3 regions of the [Rhizobium] kunmingense genome follow, and region 3 is predicted to be linked to each of the others. Evidence: predicted binding sites of a transcription regulator. Region 3 holds the regulator's gene; each other region holds the start of a gene.
What was found. Region 3 encodes PhoB, which activates phosphate uptake and scavenging genes when phosphate is short. Its sites were predicted from a motif close to TGTCATNNANCTGTCAT; they were not measured.
Positions count from the first base shown of each region.

Region 1 (3,205 bases), 2.9 Mb from region 3:
AACGCGATGCAATCTGATCGTGCTCGGCATTTTGAAATCCTCCTCCTGTGCCGCTCTCTCCTCCAAGAACCTTGTCCGATGGTTCCTGACCGGCGGCATGAGAATAATCTCAGTATTTCGGCAAAAAGAAAACGCGACCGGGTAGCCGGCCGCGTTACCTGATGCGCCGATCGCGCCGGCTACTTCGCCGACAGGAACTCTGCCGCTTCGATCAGGCTGAATTCGTTGTCATCCGCCTTGTCGACGGCGCGGCCGGCCGAGAAAGGCAGGTTGTTGTCGTTGCCGATGACGAGATGGGTGGCGTCCACCTGATCGACATTCTCGATCGTCACGAACGGCATGTCATAGACGCCATCTTTCGAACCCGCCTTCTTCTTGTTGTCGGGGTCCTTGATGTTCATCAGGTCGATATAACCGATCTTGCGCACAGCTTTGCCGACATTGGCGTCGCTCATCTCGATCTTGTAGACGCGCTTCAATTCGGCCGGTGCCTCGAAGCAGTCCGGCTTCGGCTGCTTCGGATCGGCGCAGGCCTTGTCCGCGGTGCCGGCGCCGTTGTCGCGCTCGATGACGAGAGCGGTCGTTGCATCCAGCATGTTGAAGTCGCCGATCGCTACGCCCTTTTCAGCCAGCGGATAAAGCCAGGAGCGGCCGGTCCAGCCTTTCGACGCGACGTCGAATTCTATGACCCGCAGCGCCGTGCGACCATCGATCTGCTCGACCTTGCCGTCTTCGAGAAAGAGCGGGCCTTCCAGCATGCCGTAGAGCTTCGACCCGTCCTTCGACATCGCCATGCCCTCATAGCCGCCTGAACGCTTCAGGTTGAACACCGGCAGCTTGGCGGCCGGGTTCGCCGGCATCGAAAGCGTCTGGTTGTCGGGCGACTTGACCGGCTTGCCATCGACCATCGTCGCGACGACATCGGTCAGACGGCCTTCGGCATCGACCTTCATCAGGTAGGGGCCGAACTCCTCACCGAGCCAGAAGCCGTCTGCCACCGGCTGGATCGACTCGATATCGAAATCCGCACCCGTCAGATAGCGCTTCTCCGAACCCTCCATGGTGATCGGGAAGGGGGCGATACGGTTCGGATCGGACAGGAAGATATTTTTGACCACCTCGACCTTGTTGGTTGCCCAGTCGAACTTCACCTGATGCAGGAAAAGCATGGCGTCGGACGAGTTGGCCTTGGAGCCGAAGCCGTTGTCGGACAGGGTCCAGAATGTCCCGTCGGCCATCGCCTTGATGCCGGAAAAACCCTGGATCGGCTGGCCGTCGAGCGGCAGCTTGACGTCGGTGACGCGCGCGCCATCCTTGCCGTCGATCGTGCCGAGCGCTTCGACGCGCTTGCCGGGCGCGGTGAACTTGCCGGACGCCTTGAGAAATTCCGGCGCATCGGCCGGCGCCTGTTCGATCGTGTTGGCCGGCAGGATCGCCTGGCCGGCGAGCTTGGCCGGAAATTCCGTGCCGTCAGCCAGCGCGGAACCGGCCATCAGGGCCGCGATTGCAACGGAAGTGATAAAGGTTTTGGTCATGAAAACACCCGCTTGTCTCGCATTGAACTGCAAGCCTCGATAGGCGTCGTGCATGACGGGTGGGTGATGGTATCTTGAAGCTTGGATGAAATTTCGGTGGCGCGAAGGATCAAGCTGCTGCGTCGCACGGAACGCGCCGGCCGCGTTGAAAAGGGCGGGAGGAACGCCTATCATTGGGCCACCGAAGTGACCCGATCGGAGGTGCGATGATGAATGCCATCACGATAAGAAACCTGTCCGATGCGGCGGCAAAGGCGCTCGAAGCGCGCGCAGCCGAGAATGGCACGACAGCCGACGTCGAAGCAGAGCGGATATTACAGGAGGCATTGGCCGTGGATGCGGACAACGGTGATCCGGATGACACGCCTGCCTCAGGGGAGGACCTCATCCTGGCCTTTCAGAAGTTGCGCGAGGAATATCCGGAGCTTGAAGAGATCGAGTTCAAGCGTGACCAGACCCCGGCCAGAGCTGCATCGTTCGAATGATCATTCTCGACACGAATGTTATTTCGGAGATCAACAAGCAAAATGTCGATGCCAATGTAAGGACTTGGCTGCGCGCACAATCGCCGCAATCATTGTTCGCAACCTCGGTTAGCCTTGCTGAAGTGCTCTACGGCATCGAGATTTTGAGCGATGGAAAACGGAAAATTGGTTTGAAGAGGGGTATGGCGGAGGTCTTCGTAAGATACTTTCGCTCTCGCATCCTGCCCTTCGACGATCGTGCCGCGTATCTTTACGGTGTGTCCGTTGCCGCAGCGCGCACCAGGGGCAAGGCGATCCTGATCGCTGATGGCCAGATTGCAGCTATCGCCAAAGTCCACGGCTTCACCATTGCAACACGTGATACCGCCCCTTTCGACGCGGCCGGTGTGCCGGTCATCGATCCGTGGAAATGACGGGCGGTCTTAGAGTTCGACCGCCTCGACCTTCTTGTTGACGAAGCGCAGCGCCACGCCGCCTTCGATCAGCTTCAGCGCCGTGTCGCCGAAAAGCTCGCGACGCCAGCCGGAAAGGGCGGCAACCTGTGCGCTCTCGCCTTCCGACGCGATCTTTTCCAGATCATCCGTATTGGCGATCACCTTGGCGGCGACGCCCTGCTTGTCGGAGACGAGCTTCAGCAGAACCTTGAGCAGTTCGACGGCTGCGGCTGTTCCTTCCGGCACGTGGGCGTGCTTGGGCGGATGCGGCATGTCGGCCTTCGGCAGCGCAAGTGCCGCGTTGACCGCCTCGACGATCGCAGCCCCCGATGCCGAGCGTTCCCAACCCTTCGGGATGGTGCGCAGGCGGCCCAGCGCTTCGCTATCCTTCGGCTGCTGCTGGGCGATCTCATAGATCGCATCGTCTTTCAGCACGCGAGACCGCGGTACGTTGCGGCTGCGGGCCTCTCGCTCGCGCCAGGCGGCGACGAATTTCAAGATTGCAAGCTCGCTCGGCTTGCGCAGTCGCGCCTTGAGACGCTGCCAGGCGTCGTCCGGATGCAGGTCGTAGGTGCCCGGATTTTCCAGGATCGCCATTTCCTCGGTCAGCCACAGGGCGCGGCCTTCGCGCTCAAGCTGTTCCTTGAGGTGCAGGTAGACGTCGCGCAGATGGGTGACGTCGGCCAGCGCATAGTCGAGCTGCTTTTCCGACAGTGGCCTGCGGCTCCAGTCGGTGAAGCGCGATGACTTG
Region 1 is NZ_CDRNXG010000001.1:3,598,585-3,601,789, reverse strand. Features, by position in the region: gene AC0JZ4_RS17420 (SRPBCC family protein) at 1-30, opposite strand, end outside; gene AC0JZ4_RS17415 (esterase-like activity of phytase family protein) at 180-1,535, opposite strand; gene AC0JZ4_RS17410 (FitA-like ribbon-helix-helix domain-containing protein) at 1,745-2,020, shown strand; gene AC0JZ4_RS17405 (PIN domain-containing protein) at 2,017-2,433, shown strand; gene rnd (ribonuclease D) at 2,443-3,205, opposite strand, start outside.
Region 1: the regulator PhoB is predicted to act here: its motif matches at 1,588-1,604, upstream of AC0JZ4_RS17415 (esterase-like activity of phytase family protein).

Region 2 (3,205 bases), 2.0 Mb from region 3:
AGATCATGTCCGCATTTGCAGCGTCCAGCCGCGCCTCCAGTGCTTCATGCAGCGTCGCGCGCGGGGTGACATGGAAACGCCGCAGCCAGGCCTGAAGGCCGGAGCGGAACCAGATCGGCAGGCCTTCCTGCTGGCCGAAATCGACGATATGCAGCGAGCCGTGCGGGGCGAGTGCCGCAAGTGCCGCGTCGATCGCCTCTTCCCAGGCCGGGATCATCGACAGCGCGTAGGAGATCATGACCCGGTCGAAACCGTCCGTGCCGAAATCCTGCGGGCGGAAATTCGTCGCGTCTGCGACGATGAGGTTGGGAAGTGCCTCGCCGCCCGCCAGGTTCTTCCGAGCCGTTGCCAGCATCTCGGCCGAAATGTCGAGGCCGTAAAGTTTTGCCTTCGGATAATGCCGGCGGGTGAGCGCCAGATTGCGGCCGGTGCCGCAGCCGACTTCCAGAATGCTTGTTCCGGGCGATGGCTTGAGGCCCTCGATCATCCGGTCGCGGCCGAGGAGGTAGTATTTGCGCGTCAGGTCGTAGATGTGGCGCTGATAGCGATACATCCGGTCCATGTCGGCGGCGTGGTCATCCGCCGGTCGGTTTTCCGGTACCGCGCTCACGCGCCGGCCTTCGTGTAGATGTGGAAGCCGCCATAGATCGCCGAACGATCCTGACGGTTCAGCTCGCTGGAGCGTTCGGCGAGATAGGTCCATTCCTGCCGCAGTGCATCGGAAATGCGACCTTCGATGACGCTGTCTTCGGCGGCGGTGCGGAAGATGACACGGGCGCCGGGAGCAGCCGTGCGGTTGATCTCGCTCCACAGCGCATTCAGCTGCTCGTCCGACATCCAGTCCTGCGCATCGAGAAGCACGAAGCGATCGACGGAGGCGGCCGGCTTGCGGGCGAGAAGCGCGGTGAACGTCTCGTGGTGCACCGTGACGCGGTCGGCGTTCTGGCGGATGGCCGCGTAATGTTCCGGGCGCAGGTAGAAGGGCAGGTCGCCTTCGTGCGGGCGGGGATAGCGGCGAGCGAAGGCCTGCCAGGCAAAGTAGTTGTCCTTGAGCGGGAAATGGCAGGCGAGCTTTTCCAGCCTGCCACGCAGAACCGGGGCGATCGAGCCGTTCGGGGCGAGGCTTGCCAGTTCGTCATACTGCTGCGGCGGAATGCCGAGGCCGAAAAGCGAGCTCTTGCGGCTGGTGATGAAGCGGATCAACGGGCGATCGAAGAGCGGGGCGATCTTTTCGTCGAAGAACTGCCGCTGTTCGTGCAACGTGCGGGCCTTGACAAAATCCGTCAGCCGGACGCCGTGCAGGCGGGCGAGGATGTGGCCTAGCGCGATGAAGCGGCCAAGCAAGCCGGTGCGATAGATGTTACGGTTGAAGACATCGACGCGCCGGCGGCCGGTCAGCGAGCGCTCCTGCCAGTAGCTTCGCGTGGCATGATCGAGATGGGCGGCGATATGATGGTCGAAGGAAGCGCTGTTGGTCCTCACTCCATCCATGCCGAACTGGCGGACGACATCGGCATGAGCCGGGAGATGACGGAAAGCGGCGAGCTTGAAGCGGTTCAGCGCAATATGGTGACGGTTGAGATCGACGACGTCGATGCTGCCCGGAGAACGCGACAGATAGGCGAGCATGTTGCAGCCGCCGGAGCCGATCGTGACGATCGAATGACCTTCCGCCAGTTCCATCGCCTCAATGTCGACAGCAGGGTCTTCCCATATCTGCGGATAGACGAGGCCGGAGAAGAGGAGGCCGAAGAAGCGCTCCGAAAGGCCGTGGGCGGAAAACGCCTTGTGCTGGATGAGGGCTGATTTCAGCTTGCCGTTCTTTTGCAAGCCACGCTCTTCGACGATCTCTGCCATGGTCAATTCCTGCCTCATCATGCGTTTGGAGGCGTTTAGTCCTCTGATGCAACAGCTTCGTGACGAGACCTGTGTGTGGTGGGGCGGAATGCGGTTGCGGCGCAGAAACGGGCTTTCCCTTGGGTGTATATTTTGCTTGCATGCGGCCGACCCAAAGGGAGACTGCCGGTGCTCAGACGGATTTTTCGTGTCCTCGCCATCCTGCTGATCGTGCTGGCGATCGGCCTTGGCGGATGGCTGTATTTCGTGCCGCCGAACCTGCTGCGTGTCGGCAGCGGCTATGCGGCGAAGATCGTCTGCTCGAATGTGTTCATTGCCGGGCGTGACGCGGATCAGGTTCTGGCGCAGGACGTGCAGGCGCCGGGGCATCCGCTGTTGCGGCTGATGCGGGTGGAGATCGACCGCCAAGGCGGGCGTGTCGGGGCGGCACTTCTGGGCGTAATTGCACCGAGCGAGGCCTTCTATCGCGAGGGAACCGGCTGCACCGTCGTCGTCCCCGGAACATCTCTGGCAAGTGTCGCCGTGCCGCCCGTTTCTGGCGGGGAGGTTGATGATATTCTCTGGCCTGAAGGGCGAAAGGTCGAGTTGGATGAATCGCTTGCGCGCGTGCTTTCAGATGCCGCGTTAACGGGACCGGGCATGCGCGGCACCGTGGTCGTTCGCCAGGGCCGCATCGTGGCGGAGGCTTACGGGACCGGCTTTTCGGCCGAGACACCACTGCTCGGCTGGTCGATGACGAAGACGGTGAATGCCGCGATCATCGGGCGGCTGATAGAGCAAGGGCGCATGTCGCTCGAGGACAGTAACCTGTTTTCCGAGTGGCGCGGCGACGGCCGGGCCGCGATCCGTGTCGCCGACCTTATGGGGATGGAGAGCGGTCTCGTCTTCAACGAGAATTACGGCACGGTTGCCGATGTGACCCGCATGCTTTTCCTTGAGCCGGACATGGCGCGGTTTGCCGCCAGCCTGCCGCCGGAGACGGAGATCGGGACCGATTTCCATTATTCGTCCGGTACTTCGGTGCTGTTGTCGAAACTCTGGATGGAGCGGTTCGACGATGCTGCGGAGGCGCTTGCCTATCCGAACGGCAGCCTTTTCGGGCCGCTCGGAATGGCGTCTGCGGTTATGGAGACGGATGAGGCCGGAACCTATGTTGGCAGCTCCTACATGTATGCGACGGCACGCGACTGGGCCCGCTTCGGCCTGCTGCTGGCGCGGGACGGCATGTGGAACGGAGAGCGGTTGCTGCCGGAAGGGTTCGTGGCGCAGATGCATGCGCCGAACCGCAGTTCGGGCGGTCGTTACTCGAAGCTGCAGACATGGTTGCCGCGGCCCGATGCGGGATTGC
Region 2 is NZ_CDRNXG010000001.1:2,645,068-2,648,272, forward strand. Features, by position in the region: gene AC0JZ4_RS12615 (class I SAM-dependent methyltransferase) at 1-562, opposite strand, end outside; gene AC0JZ4_RS12620 (BtaA family protein) at 607-1,857, opposite strand; gene AC0JZ4_RS12625 (serine hydrolase domain-containing protein) at 2,026-3,205, shown strand, end outside.
Region 2: the regulator PhoB is predicted to act here: its motif matches at 1,906-1,922, upstream of AC0JZ4_RS12620 (BtaA family protein).

Region 3 (3,205 bases):
ATATGGATGCGATCGTCGAGGCATCTCTGCAGCGCGCCGGCCTCTGGGCCGAAGTCAAGGATCGCCTGCATGAAGGCGGCACCGGTCTCTCCGGTGGCCAGCAGCAGCGTCTCTGCATCGCCCGTGCGGTCGCGGTCTCGCCGGAAGTGATCCTGATGGACGAACCCTGCTCGGCGCTCGACCCGATCGCCACCGCCAAGGTTGAGGAACTCATCCACGAGCTGCGCGCCAACTACACGATCGTCATCGTGACGCACTCGATGCAGCAGGCGGCCCGCGTCTCGCAGCGCACCGCCATGTTCCATCTCGGCCAGCTGGTCGAGGAGAACGACACGGACAAGATGTTCACCAATCCGGATGACCAGCGCACCCAGGATTACATCATGGGTCGCTTCGGCTGATCGGCGATAAGCCATTTGCCTGCTGCTACGGATTTTCAAGGACAAGAAGATGGTATCCAGTCATATCCTTTCTGCCTACGACGAAGAACTGAAATATCTGCGCCGCCGCATTTCCGAAATGGGCGGCCTGGCCGAGCAGATGTGCGGCGATGCCGTGCGCGCTCTGGTCAACTCCGACTCTGCGCTTGCCCAGAAGGTCATCTCCGACGACGTGATCCTCGATCACGCCGAACGCGAAATTCAGGACAAGGCGATCGTCACCATCGCCAAGCGTCAGCCGATGGCGGCCGACCTGCGTGAAATCATCGGCACCCTGCGCATCGCAGCCGATCTGGAGCGCGTCGGTGATCTTGGCAAGAACACTGCCAAGCGCGTCATCGCGGTGCAGGGCACCGGCGTGCCGCGCAAGCTTGCCCGCGGTCTCGAGCATCTGTCGGATCTCGCGGCCGTCCAGCTCAAGGATGTTCTCGATGTTTACGCCACCCGCTCGGCGGAACGGGCAGAGGCGATCCGCTCGCGCGATGAAGAGATCGACGCGATGTACACGTCGCTGTTCCGCGAGCTTCTGACCTACATGATGGAAGATCCGCGCAACATCACCACCTGCACGCATCTCCTGTTCTGCGCCAAGAACATCGAGCGTATCGGCGACCACGCGACCAACATCGCCGAGACAATCTACTACATGACCACGGGTGCGGCGCCGGAAGGCGAGCGCCCGAAGGATGATACGGCAAACACTGTCGGCGCTGTCGCCGAGTGATTGCTGCCGGAGGGCCGCACGTCCTTAAGGACGTGCATGGGGCGCTCGATTGCTAAGAAACTGCGCATCGGGCCTTCCGAAAATCGAGCCGATTTTCGGGCCGATGCAGCAGCGTACCTGACGGAGCGTAATGAGGATGCAGCCAAGAATTGCGGTAGTGGAAGACGAGGAGGCGCTGAGCGTCCTCCTCCGTTACAACCTCGAAGCCGAAGGCTACGAAGTCGAGACCATCCTTAGGGGGGACGAGGCGGAAATCCGGCTTCAGGAACGCGCTCCGGATCTTCTGGTCCTCGACTGGATGCTGCCGGGCGTATCGGGCATCGAACTGTGCCGGCGCCTGCGCATGCGGCCGGAGACGGAACGTCTGCCGATCATCATGCTGACGGCCCGCGGCGAGGAAAGCGAACGCGTTCGCGGCCTCGCGACCGGCGCGGACGATTACGTCGTCAAGCCGTTCTCGACGCCCGAGCTGATGGCCCGCGTCAAGGCCATGCTGCGCCGCGCCAAGCCGGAGGTTCTCTCCAGCGTTCTGAAATGCGGAGACATCGAGCTTGATCGCGAGACCCATCGCGTTCACCGCAAGAGCCGCGAAGTGCGCCTCGGTCCGACGGAATTCCGCCTTCTGGAATTCCTGATGGTTTCGCCGGGCCGCGTCTTCTCGCGTTCTCAGCTTCTCGACGGTGTCTGGGGCCACGATATCTATGTCGACGAACGCACCGTCGACGTCCATGTCGGTCGCCTGCGCAAGGCGCTCAACTTCTCCAACATGCAGGATGTCATCCGCACCGTTCGCGGTGCGGGTTATTCCATGGAATCCTGATCAACAGGATCTGACGGAACGAACATCAGCCCGGAAGCGGTCGACGCTTCCGGGCTGATTTCTTTTTGGGAAGAGATCAGGCTTCTGCCTTCTCCTGCCATTCGGGCAGAGGAAACACCCGGTCGTAGCTCCAGTTGAAGACGAAGGCGTAGACCAGGTAGAAGAGCGCGAACGAGATATCCATCACCAGCGCATGCCAGAGCGTCACGCCGAGATACCAGGCGATGAACGGCAACAGCACGACCAGCAGGCCGAGTTCGAAAAGAACCGTATGCAGGACGCGCAGAGCCAGCGTTTTTTCCGTAGTGCCGCGCAGGCGCTGCATCGCATGGTCGAAGCCGAGATTGTAGACATAGTTGAAGATCGTCGCGAGCGTCGATGAAACGATGCCGATCACGCCCATATGCGAGATGGGCATGTCGAACACGAAAGCGCTGAACGGAATGAACAGCGCAAGTCCGATGATTTCGAAGCTGATGGCGTGGCGAATACGGTCGCGTGTGGTCCGCATGACTTTATACCCCTTGGGCTCTGCCGGGTCGTCCCGGTTGTTGATGCCCATACTGGGGGAGGTCGTCCTCGCTCACAGAATAAATAAGGTCTTGTGCTGCGAAGGGCAAGCGTCGAACGGGCAATCCTGCCTTGCAGCCGGGGCATGTCCAGGGACCGGCAATAAAAAAGCGGGCCTTAAAGCCCGCTGTTTTGAAGTCCGTGCCGTGCCGGTCAGGCGCGTGCTGCACCCGCCTTACGGCGCTCGTGTACCGGCTGGTAAGCCAGCTTTGCGTGGTACTTGCAGTAGGGCGAGCTGTCCTGGGACTCGCAGCCACAGAAATGGAAATCGTCCGTCAGCGGGTCGCCGACCGGCCACTTGCAGGTGCGCTCGGTCAGTTCGGTCAAGGCGAGTTTCTTGGAGATCGGCAGGACGATATTGGCTGCCGGGCGCAGCACCAGTTCCTGGCGGGCTTCGATCTCGATTTCCTCGTGGACGACGGTTGCGCCGACCGGGCGGGTAACGGTGCGGGTGGCCGTTGCCGTACGCGAGGCGAAAGTCTGCGGGCGAGGCGCGACAGCCGGGCGCTTGACGGCGCGGTTGGTGGCAACGGTGCCGCCTGCCTTGGCGCGACCCGGAAGGTTGAGACGGTGAACTTTGCCGATGACGGCGTTCCGGCTTACGCCTCCAAGTTGTGCTGCAATCTGGCTGGCGCTGAGGCCCTCTGCCCA
Region 3 is NZ_CDRNXG010000001.1:652,943-656,147, reverse strand. Features, by position in the region: gene pstB (phosphate ABC transporter ATP-binding protein PstB) at 1-401, shown strand, start outside; gene phoU (phosphate signaling complex protein PhoU) at 451-1,164, shown strand; gene phoB (phosphate regulon transcriptional regulator PhoB) at 1,301-1,984, shown strand; gene AC0JZ4_RS03310 (PACE efflux transporter) at 2,061-2,495, opposite strand; gene AC0JZ4_RS03305 (GcrA family cell cycle regulator) at 2,708-3,205, opposite strand, start outside.